2 regions of the Rhodopseudomonas sp. NSM genome follow, and region 2 is predicted to be linked to the other one. Evidence: riboswitches for the same ligand, from Rfam matches in the RefSeq annotation. Region 2 holds a riboswitch; the other holds the start of a gene.

Region 1 (10,442 bases), on a different contig from region 2:
CGCGTTCCGACCTCAAGCCGCAGGACGCCTCGCTGCATCGCGCGCTGGCGCGCGATCTCGGCCTGACCGATTCCACCGGCGCCTATTTCGATCCGCTGACACGCGACCTCGCCGCGGACTACACCGGCGCGCGCCCGGCGATCCTGGCCGATCTCGGCGACAACCTTTGGCGCACCAGTGGCGACACCGTCGAGCGCATCGAGGCGCTGGCGCTGCGATTAGTTGCGAAGCTCGGCCATGCGCCACCCTCTCCCACGAGGGGAGAGGGTGAAGAGCACGCATGGCCTCACGCCCGCCCGGTGCTCGACTGGATCGCGGCGTCGCTGCGTCCCGCGATCGAGGCCTGCGGCGACGCCGAGCGCAATGCGCTGCTGCGCGGGCTCGGCGGCCGCTTCGTCCGCCCCGGTCCGTCCGGCGCGCCGACGCGCGGGCGCCCCGATGTGCTGCCGACCGGGCGAAACTTCTTCGCGGTCGATGTCCGCGCGGTGCCGACGCCGTCGGCCTGGCGGATCGGCGCGCTCGCCGCCGAGCGGCTGGTCGAGTCCTATTGGCAGACCGAAGGCGAATGGCCGCGCGCGATCGCGCTGTCGGCGTGGGGCACCGCCAATATGCGCACCGGCGGCGACGACGTCGCGCAGGCACTGGCGCTGATCGGCGCCCGTCCGACCTGGGAAGACGCCACCGGCCGCGTCACCGGCTTCGCGGTCGTGCCGCTGGCGGAGCTGCAGCGGCCCCGAATCGACGTCACGTTTCGCGTTTCAGGACTGTTCCGCGACGCCTTTCCGACCCAGATGGACCTGATCGCCAGCGCCGTCGCGGCGATCGCCGCGCTCGACGAGCCGGACGATGCCAATCCGATCGCCGCCCATGTCCGCGCCCGCGCCGCCGAACTGATCGGCATTGGCAAGACGCCCGATGACGCGCGGCAGCAGGCGTCGCTGCGCGTGTTCGGCTCGAAACCCGGGGCCTATGGCGCAGGGCTGCAGGCGCTGATCGACGACGGCGGCTGGGACAGCCGCGGCGATCTTGCGGATGCGTATCTCGGCTGGAGCGGCTACGCCTATGGGGCCGGCAGCGACGGCAGCGAGGCCCGCGACGCCTTCGCCGCGCGGCTGCAGGCCACGCAGCTCGTGGCCCACACCCAGGACAATCGCGAGCACGACATTCTCGATTCCGACGATTACTACCAGTTCATCGGTGGACTCGCGGCGACCATCGAGACGCTCTCCGGAGCGGCGCCGAGGATCGCCCATGTCGACAGCTCTCGCCCCGAGGCGCCGCTGCCGCGGACGCTGGGCCACGAGATCAGCCGCGTGGTGCGCGGCCGCGCCGCCAATCCGAAATGGATCAAGGGCGTGATGCGCCACGGCTACAAGGGCGCCTCCGAGATCGCCGCCACCGTCGACTATCTGTTCGGCTTCGCGGCCTCGACCGACGCGGTCGGCAGCCATCATTTCGATCTGCTGTTCGCCGCCTATCTCGCCGACGAGCAGGTGCGCGACTTCATGCGCGACGCCAATCCGGCGGCGTTGCGCGACACCGCCGAACGCTTCGCCGAGGCGCTCCGGCGCGGGCTGTGGACGCCGCGCTCCAACCACGCCGCCGACCTGCTTGCCGAACTCACGACCCAGAAGGAAACCGCATGACCGACGCGTCCGATCGCGACGACAACGCCCGCCACGCCGAGAAGGCGAAGAAGCGCAAGGCCGCCCACGACAGGAAGCTCGAGGGCATGTCGGCCGACAAGGGGCTGCTGATCGTCCACACCGGCACCGGCAAGGGCAAGACCTCGGCCGCGCTCGGCATGGTGTTCCGCCATATCGGCCACGACATGCCGGTCGGCGTGGTGCATTTCACCAAATCGGAGAAATGGAACACCGGCGAGGCCAAGCTGCTGGCGAAATTTCCCGATCTGGTGACGCTGCACATCATGGGCGAAGGCTTCACCTGGGAGACCCAGGACCGCGAACGCGACGTCGCCGCCGCCCGCGCCGGCTGGGAGCGCGCCAAGGAGCTGATGCGCGACGACCGACATCGCATGGTGCTGCTCGACGAACTCAACATCGTGCTGCGCTACGACTATTTGCCGATCTCCGAAGTGATCGCCTTCCTGCTCGACGAGAAGCCCGCCGACAAGCACGTCGTCATCACCGGCCGCAACGCCAACCCGGCGCTGATCGAGATCGCCGATCTGGTGACCGAGATGACGCTGGTGAAACACCCGTTCCGAAATGGCGTGAAGGCGCAGAAGGGCGTGGAGTTTTGATGTCTCCCCTTCGCACCCGTCATTCCGGGGCGCCGCGCAGCGGCGAACCCGGAATCCAGACGTTCAGGGCACCGCGAGATTCCGGGTTCGCGCCTGACGGCGCGCCCCGGAATGACGACGGGGTAAGGGCACGGCCGCCTTCACCTCTCCCCGCTTGCGGGGAGAGGTCGGATCGCATCGCCAGATGCGATCCGGGTGAGGGGGCGTCTCCACGAATCGCAGCGCTCGGCCTCGTCGAAACGCCCCCTCACCCCACCCCTCTCCCCGCACGCGGGGAGAGGGAGCAGGCCGCGCTTGCAGCGATCGCATTGCTAAATGAGCGAACCCTGCAAAGCGGGCTCGTGCGATGACCCCCACCCCCGCGCTGATGATCCAGGGCACCTGCTCCAATGCCGGCAAGTCGACGCTGGTGGCTGGGCTGTGCCGGGCGCTGCTGCGGCGCGGCCTGCGAGTCGCGCCGTTCAAGCCGCAGAACATGTCGAACAACGCCGCCGTCACCGCCGATGGCGGCGAGATCGGGCGGGCGCAGGCGGTGCAGGCGCGCGCCGCAAGGCTGCCGCCGAGCGTGCACATGAATCCGGTGCTGCTGAAGCCCGAGACCGACACCGGCGCGCAGGTGATCGTGCAGGGGAAGCGCTTCGGCCGGCTCGGCGCGCAGAACTTTCTCGACAAGAAGGCGGCGCTGATGCCGCATGTGCTGGACAGCTTCGCGCGGCTCGCCGGCGACGCCGACATCGTGCTGATCGAGGGCGCTGGCTCCCCGGCCGAGATCAATCTGCGCCAGGGCGACATTGCGAATATGGGCTTTGCGCTCGCCGCGAATGTGCCGGTGGTGATCGCCGGCGACATCGAGCGCGGCGGCGTGATCGCCAGCCTCGCCGGCACCCATTTGGTGCTGAACGACGACGAGCGCGCCTTGGTGCGCGGCTATCTGATCAACAAATTCCGCGGCGACGTGCGCCTGTTCGACCACGGCCTGACCGCGATCACCGAGCTCACCGGCTGGCCGTCGCTCGGCGTGGTGCCGTGGCTGCCGCAGGCGGCGCTGCTCCCGGCCGAGGACGCGGTCGATCTCGACCGCGCCCGCGCCTCGTCCTCCAAGCGCATCATCGCGGTGCCGATGCTGGCGCGGATCGCCAATTTCGACGATCTCGATCCGCTCGGCATGGAGGCCGGCGTCAGACTGGTGTTCGTCCCGCCGGGCCAGCCGATCCCCGCCGAGGCCGACGTGGTGATCATCCCCGGCAGCAAGTCGACGCTGGGCGATCTCGCCTTCCTGCGCGCGCAGGGCTGGGACATCGACATCGCCGCCCATGTCCGCCGCGGCGGCCATCTGCTCGGCCTGTGCGGCGGCTATCAGATGCTCGGCCGCTCGATCGCCGATCCCGACGGCATCGACGGCGCGCCCGGTACGGTCGATGGGCTCGGACTGCTCGACATCGAGACGCTGATGCAGGGCGACAAATCGACCACGCTGGTCGCGGGTTCGCATTGCGCCACCGGCGCGCCGGTCGAGGGCTACGAGATCCACCTCGGACGCAGTTCAGGCCCGGACTGCGCGCGCCCGGTGGTGACGATCGACGGCCGCCCCGACGGCGCGATCTCGCGCGACGGCCGGGTGCAAGGCACCTATCTGCACGGGCTGTTTACGAACGACGCCTTCCGCAAGGCCTGGCTCGCCGGCCTCGGCATCGCCTCCGAGCTCGCTTACGAGTCACAAGTCGAAGCCGCGCTCGACGCGCTCGCCGATCATCTGGAGGCCCATCTCGACGTCGACGCGCTGCTGGCGATCGCGCGGTCGCGTCAGAGCACCAGCCAGAGCGCCGCGTAGATCAGGAACTGCACCGCGCAGGCCGCGATCAGCACGCGTGTGGCGCGGCCGATATCCGCCGGCGTCGCAGCGGCGCGCGCGCCGGCGTTGAGGAACGGATCGTCGGTCAGCTCGCCGCCGTACGTCCGCGGCCCGGCGAGCGCGACGCCGAGCGCGCCGGCCATCGCGGCTTCCGGCCAGCCGGCATTCGGCGAACGATGTTTGCGCGCGTCGCGGCGCATCACCGCGAAGGCCCGCCCGATCGATCCGCGCACCACCGGCGCGACCGCGGCGATCAGCAGACCCGACAATCGCGCGGGCACGAGATTGACGAGGTCATCGAGCCGCGCCGCCGCCCAGCCGAACGAGCGATAGGTCGGATTGAGATGACCGATCATCGAATCGGCGGTGTTGATCGCCTTGTAGATCAACAGACCCGGCAGTCCGAGCAGCGCCAGCCAGAACACCGGCGCGACCACGCCGTCGGAGAAATTCTCGGCGCTGGATTCGATCGCGGCGCGGCACACCCCGGCCTCGTCCAGCGACTGCGGATCGCGCCCGACGATCAGCGCCACCTTCTCGCGCGCGCCGTCGAGCCCGCTCACGCCGAACGCGGCGCGGACTGCGGCGACGTGTTGATACAAACTCCGCTGCGCGATCAGCGTCGCGGCGAGCGCGGCGACCGCAATCCAGCCGCCCCAGGCTTGCCGCAGCGGCGCCTGCAGCAGAATGCCGACACCACCGGCGAGCACGACGAGCACCAGCACCGCCAGCACCCCGGCGAGCTTGCGCCGGCGCTCCGACCAGGCGTCGCGATTGAGCGCGCGGTCGAGCCGGCCGATCAGCGCGCCGATCAGCACCACCGGATGCGCCATCCGTTTCCACAGCCAGTCGGGATCGCCGATCAGCGCGTCGATCAGCAGTGCCGCGACGACAATCAGCAGCGCGGTCGAATCGAACAGCATGTCAGCGCTCCAGCCGCGAGAGTTCCTCGGTCAGCCGATCGAGCGCGTCCGCCAGCATCGGCCCGCCGCACACCGTCAGCTTCTCGGGAATCGTGAGCCGCTTCGACGGCGGATACAAGCGTTCGAGCGCCGGGTGCAGCACGAAGGCGCGGCCTTCGTCCTCGGCGAAATCGCTGTCCTCCGACACCAGCAGATAGTCCGGCCGCAATCTCACCACCGCTTCGAGCGAGGCGAAGCCGCCATGCCCGATGCCGAGCGCGTCGGCGGCGTTGACGAGGCCGGCGGTCGACAGCAGCGAGGTGATCAGGCTGTCGCGGCCCGACACCCAGCCGCGCCGCTCCAGCGGCAATACGCGGAAAGGCCTGTCGGACGCGGCTTGGCGCGCTCGCGCGATCGCCGCATCGATCCGCGCATTCGCCGCCGTCGCGCGCTCGGGATGGCCGACCAGATCGCCCATCCGGCTGATCTGCGCCTTGGCGTCGTCGAGCGTGCGCGCCGCATCGAACTCGACGACGCGCTGGCCCTGCTGCTTCAGCAATTCGCGCGTCGCGCGCCGTGTGTAGCGGCCGCCGACGACGATGTCGGGCTTCAGCATCAACACGTCTTCGGCCTCGCCCGACAGCACCGGAAACCGGGCGGCCCGCTCCGACAGATAGGATCGCGCGGCGTCGCGCGCATAAGGGCTGAGGCCGAGGATCTGCTCCGGATCGGCGAGCGTGATCAGCAACTGATCGGTGCAGACATTGATCGACGCGAGCCGCGGCAGCGGCGCGGCAACCGCGGCGGACGACAGTCCCGCGATCAGCGCCGGCGCGAGAGCGAGCCAGGCGCGGGCGCGCATCGCTCAGACCCCGGCCCAGGGCAGGATCACGCCGCTGTCCTGATAGTCCGCCCGATAGGCGCTGACGCGAAACACCCGCTGCAGAATTTCGTCCGACAGCGCCTGATGCGGCGTGCCGTGCGCCGCGAGCCGCCCGGCCGCCATCACCAGCACGGTATCGGCGAAGCGCGCGGCGAGGCCGAGATCGTGCGTCACCACGATCACCAGCGTGCCGGCATCGGCGGCCTGCCGCAGCGTCTGCATCACGTCGAGCTGATAGCGCGGATCGAGCGAGGCGGTCGGCTCGTCGGCCAGCACCACCGGCGCCTCGACGGCGAGGACACGCGCCAGCGCGACGCGGCTGCGCTCGCCACCGGACAATTCAGTTACGTTGCGATCGGCGAACTGCACCACGTCGGTGATCCGCATCGCGCGCGCGACCGCCTCGGCATCGCGCGGCGACAACCGCGCCGGATCGGTGGCGCCGTGCGGAAACCGGCCGAGCGCGACCACGTCGCGCGCCGGCAGCGGCCAGTGCACCAGATGGCCTTGCGGCAGATAGCCGAACCGCCGGGCGCGCTCGCGCAGCGGCAGCGCCGACAGCGCATCGCCGCCGATCGTCACGTCGCCGCTCGCCTCGATCAGTCCGGCCAGCGCGCGCAGCAGCGTGGTCTTGCCGGCGCCGTTCGGCCCGACCAAAGCGACCAGATGGCCGCGCGCGAGGTCCAGCGACACGTCGTGCAGCACCTGCCGGCCGGACAGCGCGACGCCGAGGTTTCGCGCGGCGAGGAAGCCGTGTCCGCTCATGCGACGCCTCCGCCCAGCGCGCGGCGCTCGCGCATGATCAGATACAGGAAGAACGGCACGCCGATGATCGAGGTCAGCACGCCGACCTTGATGTCGGTGGTCGACGGAATGATCCGCACCGCGATATCGGCGGCGAGCAGCAGCGCGGCGCCGGCGAACGCGCTCGGGATCAACAATCGCGCCGGATCGTGGCCGATCAGCGGTCGCACCAGATGCGGCGCGACCAGGCCGATGAAGCCGATCGTGCCCGACACCGAGACCGCGCCGCCGACCCCGAGCGCGACGCCGACGATCACGATCAGCCGGAGGCGCGCGACGTCGACGCCGAGACTCTGCGCGGTTTCCTCGCCGAGGCTGAGCGCCCGGAACGCGGCGCGCTGACTGAGCAGCAGCGCGGCGCCCACAATGATGAAGGGCAGCGCCAATGCGACGTGACGGAAGCTGCGGTCCTCCAGCGAGCCGAGCAGCCAGAACGCGATTTCCAGACTGGCGAAGGGGTTGTTCGACAGATTCATCACCAGCGCGGTCGCCGCACCCGCGAGACTCGAGATCGCCAGCCCCGCGAGGATCAGCAGCAGCAGGCTGGCGCTGCGGCCGGCGACCGTGAGCAGGACGAACACCGAGACGAACGCCATGGTGATGCCGGCTACCGGCAATGCGTAGGAGCGGACATCGGCCCAGCCGAGCGAAATGATCAGCACCGCGCCGAACGCCGCCGATTGCGGCGCGCCGAACAGCGACGGCGACGCCAGCGGATTGCGCAGTAGGCCCTGCAATGCTGCGCCCGACAGGCCGAGTATGCCGCCGATCGCCAGCGCCAGGATGGCGCGCGGCAGACGGATCTGCTGCACGATGATCTCTTGCACCTCGCCGCCACGGCCGATCAACGCATCGATCACGGCGAGCGGCGACAGCTTCACCGGGCCGACGCCGAGCGAGCCGAGCGCGAGCAGGCCGACCACGATCATCAGGGCGGCCGTGACCGCCGCCGCGCGTGACGCGGGATTTGGACGCATCGTCATGTGGCGGTCATTTCTGCACGACAGGCGCGCGCTCGTCGAGCCGGTGATAGCCGTTGGCGCGGTAGATGATGGTCGAGACGATCCAGCTCGCAATGAACAATCCGACGATGCCGTAGCCGAGCGCGCCGAGATTCTCGTTGAGCTCGGAGATCCACTCCCAGAACGCGCCTTCGAGGTGCAGCCGCCCGCCCAGCAGCCCGAGCGTCTCGATGCCGCCGATCACGATCGCGACCAGCACCGAGACCGAGGTGATCGTCATGTTGTAGTACAGCTTGCGCACCGGGTTGCGATAGGCCCAGCCATAGGCGCCGAGCATCAGCACGCCGTCCAGCGTATCGACCAGCGTCATGCCGGCGGCGAACAGCGCCGGGAAGATCAGGATCGACCAGTGCGAGATCGAGCCCGCGCTGTTGGCGGCCAGACCGAACAGGCTGATCTCGCTGGCGGTCTCGAAGCCGAGCGCGAACAAGAGACCGATCGGATACAGCTGCCAGCTCTTGGAAATGAAGCGGAACAGCGGCCGGAACAGCCGCGCCAGCCAACCGCGCTGCTGCAGCAGCGCGTCGATATCGTCGTCGTGAACCACCTCGCCGGCGCGGACTTTCTTGAAGGCGCGATAGACGCCGCTCAGCACCGAGAGATTGGCGAGCGCGATCGCGAACAGGAACAGCGCCGACGCCGAGGTGCCGATCACGCCGCCGATCTCGCGATAGCCGGAGAACCGTTCCGTCAGCGAATTGGCCGCCAGCGCGATCGCCAGCGACGCCACCAGCACCACGGTCGAATGGCCGAGCGCGAAGAACAGCCCGACCGCGACCGGCCGCTTGCCCTCCTGCATCAGCTTGCGGGTGACGTTGTCGATCGCCGCGATGTGATCGGCGTCGAGCGCGTGACGCAGGCCGAGGCTGTAGGCGAGGACCGCGGTGCCGATCAGCACCGGCTGCCCGGCAAAGGCGGTCAGCGCCCAGGCCCAGGCGGCAATGTTGGCGATCACCAGCCCGCCGAGCACGGCGACCAGGCGGATGCGGAATCCATCGGAGGGCGGGGACACCCCGCTCCTGGACACAGCGGTGTTGGGAGCAGCGGCGTTGGAAGGAGAACTTTCGCGGGCAATGGTCTCGGACATCAGGGTCCCCGAACGGTGAGCAGTTTCCTGTCACCCATGCGGCGGACCGCCCCAGCCGCGCGCACCGCACGCTGGAAGATGACGCGGCTCAGGCCGGTCTCCTGGCTCGCGGGTCGTCGCAATCCCTCGCCTTCCCGCGCCCGAAGGGCGCAGTGGCATGATGAAGGATCGCTCGCCGCCTACAGTTGCGGGCGCAGCGCCGGCTTGAGACGCCAAAGGCGCCCGGACCGGCTTCCCTGTGCCGGGAGACTCCCGGCACACCTGAACGGTTCGATAGGAGGGGGGCGGACCCGCTTTGTCAATCGCCGCCTTGGTCGGGAGCGGTGCGCTCTACGCAGGCGTGCCGAGCTTGAGCCCGATCATGCCGGCGACGATCATCGACAGGCAAAGCACCCGCACCGCATTGGCCGGCTCGCCATACACCGCCATGCCGACCACGATGCTGCCGGTGGCGCCGATCCCGGTCCACACCGCATAGGCGGTGCCGAACGGCAGCGACTTCAGCGCAATGCTCATCAGGCCGAAGCTGGCGAGGATCGCCGCCAGCGTGCCGAGCGCCGGCCAGAACCGGGTGAAGCCGTCGGAGTGCTTCAGGCCCACCGCCCAGACGATCTCCATCAGGCCCGCTGCGAGCAGCGCGAGCCATCCGCTCACGGCGCGCGGCGCCGCGACGGCAGGGTCAGCACCGCGGCCTGCGCGTAGCCGCGATACGGCCGGTCGAATTTCAGCCCGGCGCCGGTGCGCACCGCGATCTGCATCAGCGTCGCCTCGAGTTCATCGCGCGGCGTGACGTCGAACAGCGCCAGCCAGCGGCGCAGCGCAGTGCGGATGGCCTGCGGCAGACCGCTCTGGTCGCCGAAATCGACGATGTGCAACTGGCCGCCCGGCTTCAGGCTGGCGACCGCCCGCTCGATCACCGCGGTCCACTCCGGGATCATCGACAGGCTGTAGGAGATCATCACCCGGTCGAACGCGATCGGTTGGCCGAACACCGCCTGCGCGGTGAAGCTGGTAGCGTCGCCATGGGCGACCTTCGCCGAACAGCTCAGCCCGGCGCGGGCGATGGCGCTGATCGCCGAAGTCAGCATTTCGGTCGAGACGTCGAAGCCGTAGAAGCGCACGCCCGGGTAGCGGCTCGCCGCCGCGATCAGGTTGCGGCCGGTGCCGCAGCCGATTTCCAGCACATTGTCGCCGACGGCGGGCGCAAGCCCGGCAATCATCCCGTCACGGCCCAGAAGATAGTAGCGACGCGTGGTATCATAGATATGCCGCTGATAGCGATACATCCGGTTCATGCGCGACGTCGCGTCGACCGGCCAGGACGGATCAGCAGAAATTTCGGAGCGGATCATGGTCACGGAGTACGCCCTCGATCTGGGATTGTCCGCCATCCATCCTATTTTGCGACGACATGGTGATGACAGATGCGCCGGCGGCGCGCGCCGGACTGTCGCAAAACTGCAGTGCGACGCGGCTATTCTCGAACGATTGCCGATTCGAGGGTGGTATGAATACGCAGCAGCTCATCGCGGACGCGGTCCGCAACAGTAAGGATCGCAGTGAATCGACGATCTGGGATCGTCTGTTTTCGATCTGGTTTCGACGTCTGGTCTATACCCAGATATG
Region 2 (10,442 bases):
GGGCAATGCGGCTTCCGTCGCCGCTGCGATCAACGGCGGATGCACGGCTTTGTCGTCGGGCACCGCGAGGTGCGTCGGCCGCGCGGGCACAGCGGCGCGGCGCGCAGCCGCGATCACTTCGGCGATCGACGCCTGCGGGGCGGTGGCGCGAAATCCAATGCCGATCACGACCCGCGTCATTTGCGGACGCTCCATTGCACCACCGGGATCGCGGCGCGCCAGGCAGTGAGCCCGCCGACCGGCGCCGCGCGTTCGACGCCGAGCCGCAGCAACTCGCCGCCATGGCGGCCGTGCCAGCCGATCAGCAGCGCCTCGGTTTCCAGCGTCACCGCGTTGACGACCAGCCGTCCGCCGGACGGCAGCGCCTGCCACACCGCGTCGAGAACGCCCGGCCGCCCGGCGCCGCCGCCGATGAACACGGCGTCCGGCGTCGGCAGGTCGGCGAGCGCTTCGGGCGCTTGCCCAAGCCTGAGATCGAACTGCGGCACGCCGAGCGCGTCTGCATTGGCGCGGGCAATCGCCAACCGATCGGGCCGCGCCTCGATGCCGATGGCACGATTGCTACGCGCCGCCAGCAGCCATTCGATGCCGATCGAGCCCGACCCCGCGCCGATATCCCATAACAACTCGCCGCCGCGCGGCGCCAAGCTCGACAGCGTCACCGCGCGGATCGCGCGCTTGGTGAGTTGGCCGTCGGTCTGGAACAACGCGTCCGGCAGGCCGCTTGCGTGTGGGATGATCATGGCGCCGGGCTGCGCGACAACGTGGATGCCGATCGCGACGGGGGCTGCGACGTCGGTGAGTGCAAAGTCGGCGGCGGTGGTGCGTCGGATGCGTTCGCGCGGCCCGCCCAGCGCTTCGAGCACGGCGATATCGGAGGTGCCAAATCCCGACGCTTCCAAATAGGACGCGATCTGTGCGACGGCGGCGCCGTCGCGGACCAGCACGATCAGGCGCGCGCCGGACCGCAGATGCGGCCGCAACGTCGTGAGCGGCCGCGCATGCAGGCCGAGCGCGACCGTCTCTTCCAGCCGCCAGCCGAGTCGCGCGGCGGCCCACGAGAACGTCGACGGTGCGGGCAGGGCGGTCCATTCGGTGGGTGCGAGATGCTCCGCGAGCACCGCGCCTGCGCCGTGCCAGAACGGATCGCCCGAGCACAGCACGACGACGTTGCGGCCGCGCTGCGCCAGCACCTCGGGCAGCGACGCCGCGAACGGCACGCGCCATTGCAGCGTCGGCCGGCCGAATGCCGCGACCATCGCCAGATGCCGCTCGCCGCCGATCACGAGATCAGCCTTCGCCACCAGCGCGCGTGCTTTGTCCGACAGGCCCGCGACGCCGTCCTCGCCGATTCCGACGATGGACAGCCACGGCGTCGGCGTGTCATCGGTGGCCGTCATGACGCTCCACTCCGCCCAGCGCCTGCGCCTGTTGATCCTCGGCGGCACCGCCGATGCGACGCGGCTTGCGACGGCGATCGCCGCGGAGCCGCGCATCGAGGCCGTCCTGTCGTTTGCCGGTCGCACCGACAATCCCAAGCCGCCGCCGATCCCATGGCGGGTCGGTGGCTTCGGCGGCGTGCGCGGATTGATCGATTACTTGCGCGCGGAGCGGATCGATCGCGTCGTCGATGCCACGCATCCGTTCGCAGCGCAGATGAGCCGCAACGCCGTCGCGGCTTGTGATGTTGCCGGCGTGCCGCTGCTCGCACTCGAGCGCGCGCCATGGCAGGCGGGTGAGGGCGATCGCTGGATCGAGGTGGACGATCTGGTTGCGGCGGCGCAGGCGCTCGGCGAGGCGCCGCGCCGGGTGTTCCTCGGCACCGGCCGGCAGCATCTCGATGTGTTCGCCGCGCAGCCGCAGCATGCTTATCTGGTCCGCCTGGTCGACCCGCCGCGCGCGGCGCTGCCGTTTCCGCAGGTCGAAATCGTGGTGGCGCGCGGGCCGTTCGACCGCGCCAGTGATCGGGCACTGCTCGAAGCGCACCGCAGCGAGATCGTGGTCGCCAAGAATGCCGGCGGCGATGCGGCGGTGGCCAAGATCGAGGCGGCGCGCGACCTCGGCCTGCCGGTCGTGATGGTCCGGCGTCCCGCTGTGCCTGCGAGGCTCACGGCGACCACGGTCGCCGAAGTGATGGCGTGGCTCGGTCATGACGGCGCCTTCAGCGAGCGCGGCGTGTAGACATAGCTGCCGCCGTCGGCGCGGGGGATGAGGCGCGTCTGCGACGAGCCGATCATCACCACGGTGCGCATGTCGGCACGGCCCGGAAGCGCATCGGAGAGCGGTACGACGTCGATGCGCTGGTGAGGCTCGCTGACGGCGGTGGCGAAGATCACCGGCACCGACGCCGGATGGATGCTGCGCAGCAACTCGAAGGCGCGGTCGAGCTGCCATTGCCGCGCTTTCGAGATCGGATTGTACAGCGCGATCACGAAGTCGGCTTCGGCAGCCGCGCGCAGCCGCTTCTCGACGGTCTCCCACGGCTTGAGATTGTCCGACAGGTTGATCGCGCAGAAATCATGGCCGAGCGGCGCGCCGATCCGCGCCGCAGCGGCGAACATCGCGCTGATGCCGGGCAGCACCCGGATGTCGAGATCGCGCCAGGCTGGATCGCCGGCCTCGATCGCCTCGAACAGCGCCGCCGCCATCGCGAACACGCCGGGATCGCCGGACGACACGATCACCACATGCCGACCCTCGCTCGCGAGCCGAAGCGCGAACGAGGCGCGATCGATCTCCTCGCGATTATCGGAAGAGTGCCGGCGGACATCGTCGCGCGCGGCGACGCGGGCCACATAGGGCGCGTAGCCGACCAGATCGGTCGCGGCGTCGAGTGCGGCCGTGACTTCCGGCGTGATCAGCTCCTGCGCGCCCGGGCCGAGGCCGGCAACGACGACCGATCCCGTCATGGTCGTCGTCCCTGTCCATGGACGAGGATCATCGAGAAGTAGGGCGCCTGATCGTCGGGCTTGTCTGCAAGCCGCATCACCGTCTCGCCGGCCATCGCGCCGCGTTCGACATAGACCGCGCGGTCGATCAGGCCGGCGGCTTCGAGCGAACGCCGGACCTTGGGAAGATTGCGGCCGAGCTTCATGATGACGATGGCGTCGCCGGTCTTCAGCGTTTCGGCGAGCCGTGTCGCATCCAGTGTTGCGGGCACGACGCACAGCACGTCGTCGCCGTAAGTAATCGGCGTGCCGCTCGCGGTCCAGCACGCCGCCATGCCGGAGATGCCGGGGACGACGACGACCGGCACGTCGCCGATCAGCCGGGTGTAGAGGTGCATGAACGAGCCGTAGAGAAACGGATCGCCCTCGCACAGCACCACCACATCGCGGCCTTGCGCGACATGCGCCGACAGCCGCGCAACGCAGTCCTCGTAGAAGCTGCGCAGGGTCGCGGCGTAAGCCGGATCGTCGAGCGGGATTTCGGTCGTCACCGGATAGTCGAGCGGCTCCTCGACGACGCCGTCGGCGAGCAGGCCGTCGACGATGGTGCGGGCATGGCCGGTGCGGCCGGCCTTCCTGAAGTAAGCGACGACCTTGGCGGAGCCGACCAGCCGCGCGGCGCGCACGCTCATCAGGTCCGGATCGCCGGGGCCGACGCCGACGCCATAGACGGTCGGGCGGGTCATTCGACTTCGCTCGCCAGCGCGTTGATCGCCGCCGCCGTCATCGCGCTGCCGCCGCGGCGGCCGCGGACGATGACGCAGGGTGCGGGGGCCGCTTCGAGCAAGGCCTCCTTGGATTCCGCCGCGCCGACGAAACCGACCGGAATGCCGATGATCGCAGCAGGCCGCGGTGCGCCGGGTTCGCCGAGGATTTCGAGCAGCCGGAACAGCGCGGTCGGCGCGTTGCCGATCGCCACCACGGCGCCGTCGAGCCGCTCGCGCCACAATTCGAGCGCGGCGGCGGAACGCGTGGTGCCGAGTTGCGCGGCGAGTGCGGGCACGCGCGGATCAGTCAGCGTGCAGAGCACCTCGTTGTCGGCCGGCAGTCGCTTTCGGGTGACGCCGTTGGCGACCATCTGCGCGTCGCACAGGATCGGCGCACCGGCCTGCAGGGCCGCGCGGCCGGCAGCGACGAGGCCCGGCGTGAAGACGATGTCGGCCGCGACGTCGACCATGCCGCTGGCGTGAATGATCCGCACCGCGACGATCTCTTCGTCGCGATCGAAGCGATCGAGCTGCGCCTCGGCACGGATGATCGCGAAGGACTGCCGATAGATCGCGTCGCCGTTGGTTTCGTAGGAGTAGCTCATCGCACCGCCTCGCGGATCGGCTCGGCGGTCGGTTGTGCCGGCTGGTCGAGCCAGGGCGCGATGGTGAGGCCGGCCGCGAGCGACAATTGCGTCAGCACCGCGCGCGCGGCCGCCTCGTCGCTGCCTTTGCAGAGCGAGGCCAGCCGGCGCAGCGTCGAACGCGGCAGATTGGACATCGCGTCGAGCCGCGGGTCGGGCTGATCGGCGATGACGGCGAGGGCGATCCGCCGGTCCCGCGCGACCGCGGTGAGGGTGTCGATGCCATCGCGCCATTCTTCGGCGCTATGCGCCAGATGGATCAGCATGCCGCGCGCCGCCACGGCTGCGGAGAGAAAGTGCTGATCGATCGAAAGCCGCGCGAGGTTTGCGAGATAGAGCTTCGGCAGTGTCTGGCCGGCGTTGGACCACGCGCGCGCGTAGCGTGCGAGCTCGGCGTCGGAGAGCGACACCACCACGAGATCGGCGGACAAAGGGGAGCAGTCGGACGCGTCGAGGGCGTCGGGCCCATCGGAGCGAACAATCGAGAGCGGCATCGTGCCAAGTCCGTCGGTTGACCATCGCGCGATGCGATGATGCGAAACCGGCGAACGGACCTGCACTCCGAACGGCCGAACTTCACCCCGGAACATCCCGCCCGGAATGGCGTCAATCAGCAGGCGACGGCAGGTCTCCTGGCTCACGGGTCACGGCCAGCGCAGCCTTCCCGGGCGTCTGCCCAGTGGCGTGTTGCGATGGCTCGCCGTTCACAGTTGCGGGAGCAGCTTCGGCTCCGTCATCATCCCGCGCAGGGCGATGACTTCCGATATTCCCTCTTAGTCCCGTCCGAAGACAGGAACCGTCGGCAGCGCGATGTTTGGTCCGAAAACGCAGATGAGTCAATCGAGCTTGCGTCGCGCAGAAGCCGGCCAGCACGCAATAAAATCGGCCCGCGCTTGCGCTGGATCAAGACGGTTCGGCCCGGCTGCGGCAGCGGCCGGTTGCGAGCACGGCCGGTCAGCCGCGATCGCGTTTGTGTCTAGCGCCCGCCGCGGCCTTCTCGGCTGCCGCGCGCAGCAATGCGGCGGCCCGGAACGGGGCGTGGACGGCCTTCGAGAACGGCAGCACGACGAAGAACCCGAAAACCAGACCGAGATGACCGGCCAGCAGCAGTCCCATCGCCGGCGTCTCGCGGAACGCCAGCACCGCAAGGCCGCTGAGGGTGACCAGGCCGAGAAGGACCAGGAAGGCGACGTTGAGTGCGACTTCGGTCCGGTCGGAAGGCTCGGTGTCGGCGCAATGTTCGACCCAGAGCAGCCCGGCGATGCCGGCCAGCATGGCGACGCCGCCGACGAGGCCGAGCAGCACCGGCAGGCTGCCGAGCGGATAGGGCGCTGCGACGCCGAGCGCGTGATGATACATCGCGGCCGAGACCGTCGACAACAAGGTGCCGGCGAAGCCCGCGACCATGACGTGGTGAAACAGCCGGCGGCGATGCGAGGTGCGCTCGCCGATGTCGTTGCAGCCCGGTCCGCCACCGCCGAGATGGCGCAGCGTGACGATGTCGCGCATCGCGGGCCCCAGCGCGCGCAACAGGGAGCCGGTCGGGACATCCGGTGCGATCGTGCGCCAGAACCGCAGCGTCGCCAGTCCGATACACGCCACTGCCCACAGCAGCGACGCGCCGGCGGCGCCCGCCATGATCGACCACGGCAGCACGCGATAGAACGCGCCCTCGCTGTCGTCGGCGCCGAACAGCGCTGCAGGCGGACGGGCCACCAGCACGACGACGAGCGTGGCGAGCACGATGACGCCGACGATCGCCGCGATTCCCGCGACCGGCGAGCCGAAGGCGCGGCCGAGCACGGGCGGCCACAGATGGTCGGCATAGGAGCGCCGACGGACCGCGGCGAGCGTGGCGGGGAGATTGATCGCGAACGGATGCGGCGGCGTGTATTGGCACGCGTACCAGCAGCCGCGGCAGTTGTGGCAGAGATTGGAGAGATAGTTCAGATCGCTCAGGTCGAACTTGTGCTTGTCGTCGATCGCCGGAAACACCGGGCACAGGCCGTCGCAATACATGCAGGCGGTGCAGAGCCGCAGCACGCGCTCGGCTTCGGCAGTCAGTTCGTCGGTCGACACATCAGCCGTGGACATGACGCGCCGCCTCCGTTCCGGCAAGCCGCCCGAACACCGCCGCGAGTGTGAGGCCGAGGCCAGCGAGATAACCGTGTCCGATCACATTGGCCGCCATGATCATGCCCGCCGCGAACAGAGTGTCGTTGCGGCGATCGTCGGCCCAGACAATTCGCATGTGGTCGTCGACCGCGACGCCGTAGTGCACGAAGGTGACGCCGGGGCGCATCGGGTAGGCGGCGAACGGGGCCGTCGTGATCTCGCGTGCGCCTGCGGGCAGTGCGGCGTTGAAGGCGTTCACGCTGTGCGCGAGCGCCGCCGGATCGAGACCGAGCGCGGCGGCGAGGTCGTCGATGGTCGCGCCTGTGATCGGCGGAAAGGCCTGCGGCGCCGCCCGCCGCAGCCCATCGGCGTCGAGGATCAGATAGGCCGTCTGACCGGCGCAGGCGGCGATCCGCGGTCCCCAGCGGGCATAGTGGGTCGGCTCGGCGCCGGCGCCGGTGGCGTCGATCCGCGTCGCCGAACCATCGACCGCCATTCCATACGGGATCGCGGTGATCCGGGTGACAATGCCGCCGTCGAATCGTGGTCCGCGCGCATCCACCGCCACCATGTGGCAGATCGTCGGATCGCCGGCGGTGCGCGCGCCGGCCGCGATCAGATCGGCCAGCATGTGCCCGTTCGCGTAGGGTGTGCCGCGGACCATGAAGCCGTCGGCGGCGTCGCCGTAGTGGGATCGCAGCCAGGCCGGATCGGCGCCGGCGCCGCCCGCGCAGACCACAATGGTGCGGGCATCGATCGGCGACGGGCCTGAAGGCGCCGTCGTGCGTTCGATGCTCCAGCTGCCGTTCGAGGATTGCCGTGACAAACGAGCTTCGCTGTCGGTGCTGATCTCGACTCCGATGTCGGCCGCCGTGGCATAGAGCGCGTTGATCATCGCCTTGCCGCCACCCAGCGGAAACACGGTGCGGCGGGAATAGGGCACGACGCCGACATGCGGCTCCTGCAGCGGAACGCCGTTGGCCATCAGCCATGCCGTGATCGTTTCCGACTCCGCGACAAGACGCTGGGCAAGGCACGGACTGGAGTCGCCCTGGGTCACGCGGGCGAGGTCATCGAGAAATTCGTGCGCGGTGTAGGCGTCGGGCACGTAGCGTGTAGGGGCTTCGTGCACGACGCGGAAATTGCGGGCATGGCGGGCATTGCCGCCGCGGAACGCGCTGGGAGCGCACTCCAGCAGACGAACCGAGACACCGGCGCGGCGTGCGGCGATCGCTGCGCACAGCCCGGCGAGACCGCCTCCAATCACAACGACATCCCACGTCGAACTCAATTCACCGCGACTCCCGACGGACTTCGTCGATTGAGATTTGCCGCCGCCGGGCTCGCCGGTTCCGGTCGGCGCGACGCTTGCTCAATTCGTCTTAGGACCCGCGCTGAACCACTTGTCAATCGCGCCGATGCTTGCGCCTGACGGGACGTCGTGCTTTTCTGGCTTCATCTTCCCAAGCCTCTCTTCGTCGTGACGGTCGCGGCTCTCCGGCCGACGAGAGCGCACGAGCGACATCAGTCATGCGCAAGATTCTTCTGATCGGAATGGGCCCCGGCGGCCCCGATTTCCTCACCGTGCAGGCGATCGAGGCGCTCAATCGCGCAACCGTGTTCTTCCTGCCGGACAAGGGCGCCGAAAAGGCCGAACTGCGCGAAGTCCGCGAACAGATCTGCCGGCGCTTCATCACCCAGCCGGATTATCGCTTCGTCACCATCGACATCCCGCAACGCGACGCGCCCGCGGACGATTATCGCGCGACCGTCGACGACTGGCATGCGCAGATCGCCGCGCGCTACCGGCAGGTGCTGATCGACGAGCTTCCCGACGATGGTTGCGGCGCGTTCCTGGTCTGGGGCGATCCGACGCTCTACGACAGTTCCTTGCGAATCCTGGATCGGCTGCGCGCGGAAGGGCTGCCGATCGAATACGAGATCATTCCCGGCATCAGCGCCGTGCAGGTGCTGACGGCGCGGCATCGCATCCCGCTCAACCGCATCGGCGAGTCCGTCACGATCACGACGGGCCGGAAGCTCGGCGCGGCCGGGCGGGTCGCCGAGGATACGGTGGTGATGCTGGATGGCGACGAGACCTTCGCCAAGATCGACGCCGGCGACACTTATATCTATTGGGGCGCCTATCTCGGCATGAAGGACGAGATCCTGATCGCCGGCAGACTCGCCGATGTCGCGGCTGAGATTCAGCGCGTCAGGCGCGAAGCCCGCGAGGCCAGGGGCTGGATCATGGACGCCTATCTGCTGCGGCGTTCCGACGGCGGCGCGTAGCGCGTCTTCAGAGTTTCTGCGGGCGATTGGAGCGTCTCAAAGCGCTACAGACTTTCGTCGCGTGCGCTCCGTCGTGCGCGCTCAGCGCGGTATTCGGGCACCAAAGAATATTCTTGACGCATGAAATTCACTGCGCGGCGTCGCGCCGGGCAGACGAATCCGGACGTTTGCCGGTATTCGCGGGGCTGCGTCGATGCGCTTAGTTAGCACGCAGAGACGCTCCACCGAGTTAGTTTGGAATTAGTATAGCAATAGTCTGATCAAAACTTGCGCAGAAGATGCATTTTTGAATTTGAGGCGGCAGGAGCGAGACAGTAGGCTCTGGCTGTTTCGACTCCACAGAGAGCCGCGGGACACTATTTGCGACGCCGGTTTCTCGTTCTTTCCTCGAGCTATCCAGAGACCCATGAGCGTGAACATCATTTTCGGCTCCGACGCCGGAGCCACGAAAGCGGTTGCGAACCGCATCGCGAAACACACCAATGGTCGGGCGATCGATATCAAGGCCGCGAGCGTTGCTGATTTCGAGAATTGCACGTTGCTGATTCTCGGATCGCCGACTTACGGCGCCGGCGATCTGCAGACCGATTGGGAGGCTCATCTCGACAAGCTTCAGCAGGCCCGGCTGACCGGAAAGAAAGTGGCGCTGTTCGGCACCGGCGACCAGGTCAGCTATCCGGACTGCTTCGTTGATGCGATGGGCGTTCTGTACGATCTCGTCACCGAGCAGGGCGCGACCGTGGTGGGGTTCACCCCGACCGCGGGCTACGACCACACCGGTTCGCGGGCGGAGCGGGACGGTCAGTTCGTCGGATTGCCGCTGGACCAGGACAACCAGTCATCCAAGACCGAGAAGAGGATCACCGAATGGGTCGGTCGGCTGAGCTGAACAGCGCGACGCTGCAGATCTTCAATCATCATCTGTACGAGCTCTCCAAGGGGATGCGGCCGTTGGCGCTGATGACCATGACGGTCGAGGCCGCAGCGCCGGTGATCGCGCGCCTGCAGGGGCGGGGCATTGCGCACTACGTCCACGAGGCGTGCCCTGATCGGGTGAACGTGGTGTTCGGCAGCAGGCTGGCCGTCAAGGCGGTCCGCCGCTTCCTGGTCGGGCCGCTGTGCGAATTGACGGCCGAGCACGATTTCATGCTCGGCATCCTGCTCGGCTACGATCGCGAAATGCAGTGCGAGCGTTTTCTCGGCCGTTGCGGGGACGCGGTCGAGACGGAGGCCCCGCTCGCAGTGACTTCCGAAATGCCGCTGGCGCTCGCTGCGGATCGCAACGCGCTGGCGCTCTAGCTCAATTCGCGGCGGCCGGCATCATCCATTCCATTCGGGATGAGGATGGCAAGGACGTCGCCGTCGCGCCTGGGCCGCGTCCGCCGATTGGCCGCGGCCCGGCACGCGTGCTCAGTTCAGATGATGCACCGCTTGCCGCCCGTAGACCAGCGTCGGGACGCCCTCCATCCGTGCCTTGAGCTGCAGCGCCAGGAACTGCGAGTAGTGCCGCGACTGGTGCAGATTGCCGCCGTGGAACCAGAGTCCATCCTGCTGGGTCGGCTTCCACATGTTGCGCTGCTCGCCTTCCCATGGACCGGGGTCCTTGGTGGTGTTCGAGCCGAGTCCCCAGACTTTGCCGACCTTGTCGGCGACGTCCTGCGAGATCAGATCGGCGGCGAAGCCGTTCATCGAGCCGTAGCCGGTGGCGTAGACGACGAGATCGGCTGGCAGTTCGG

What was found. Region 2 has a riboswitch for cobalamin ahead of ACTZWT_RS11865 (hypothetical protein). Riboswitches for the same ligand answer to the same signal wherever they lie in the genome.
Region 1: it holds a riboswitch for cobalamin, as region 2 does, so the genes downstream of both, ACTZWT_RS22870 (HoxN/HupN/NixA family nickel/cobalt transporter) here and ACTZWT_RS11865 (hypothetical protein) in region 2, are expected to answer to the same signal.

What each region holds. Positions count from the first base shown of each region.
Region 1 is NZ_JBQTCH010000011.1:55,464-65,905, forward strand. Features, by position in the region: gene cobN (cobaltochelatase subunit CobN) at 1-1,646, shown strand, start outside; gene cobO (cob(I)yrinic acid a,c-diamide adenosyltransferase) at 1,643-2,266, shown strand; gene ACTZWT_RS22845 (cobyric acid synthase) at 2,613-4,097, shown strand; gene cbiB (adenosylcobinamide-phosphate synthase CbiB) at 4,070-5,041, opposite strand; gene ACTZWT_RS22855 (ABC transporter substrate-binding protein) at 5,043-5,882, opposite strand; gene ACTZWT_RS22860 (ABC transporter ATP-binding protein) at 5,886-6,668, opposite strand; gene ACTZWT_RS22865 (FecCD family ABC transporter permease) at 6,665-7,690, opposite strand; gene ACTZWT_RS22870 (HoxN/HupN/NixA family nickel/cobalt transporter) at 7,698-8,816, opposite strand; cobalamin riboswitch at 8,891-9,096, opposite strand; gene ACTZWT_RS22875 (DMT family transporter) at 9,147-9,470, opposite strand; gene ACTZWT_RS22880 (class I SAM-dependent methyltransferase) at 9,467-10,168, opposite strand; gene ACTZWT_RS22885 (DUF3419 family protein) at 10,324-10,442, shown strand, end outside.
Region 2 is NZ_JBQTCH010000003.1:755,635-766,076, forward strand. Features, by position in the region: gene ACTZWT_RS11835 (cobalamin biosynthesis protein) at 1-180, opposite strand, end outside; gene cbiE (precorrin-6y C5,15-methyltransferase (decarboxylating) subunit CbiE) at 177-1,400, opposite strand; gene ACTZWT_RS11845 (cobalt-precorrin-6A reductase) at 1,399-2,181, shown strand; gene cobJ (precorrin-3B C(17)-methyltransferase) at 2,148-2,909, opposite strand; gene ACTZWT_RS11855 (precorrin-2 C(20)-methyltransferase) at 2,906-3,634, opposite strand; gene ACTZWT_RS11860 (precorrin-8X methylmutase) at 3,631-4,260, opposite strand; gene ACTZWT_RS11865 (hypothetical protein) at 4,257-4,940, opposite strand; cobalamin riboswitch at 4,905-5,115, opposite strand; gene tcuB (tricarballylate utilization 4Fe-4S protein TcuB) at 5,254-6,393, opposite strand; gene tcuA (FAD-dependent tricarballylate dehydrogenase TcuA) at 6,380-7,705, opposite strand; gene cobF (precorrin-6A synthase (deacetylating)) at 7,945-8,706, shown strand; gene fldA (flavodoxin FldA) at 9,113-9,595, shown strand; gene ACTZWT_RS11890 (DUF2023 family protein) at 9,574-10,005, shown strand; gene ACTZWT_RS11895 (NAD(P)/FAD-dependent oxidoreductase) at 10,117-10,442, opposite strand, start outside.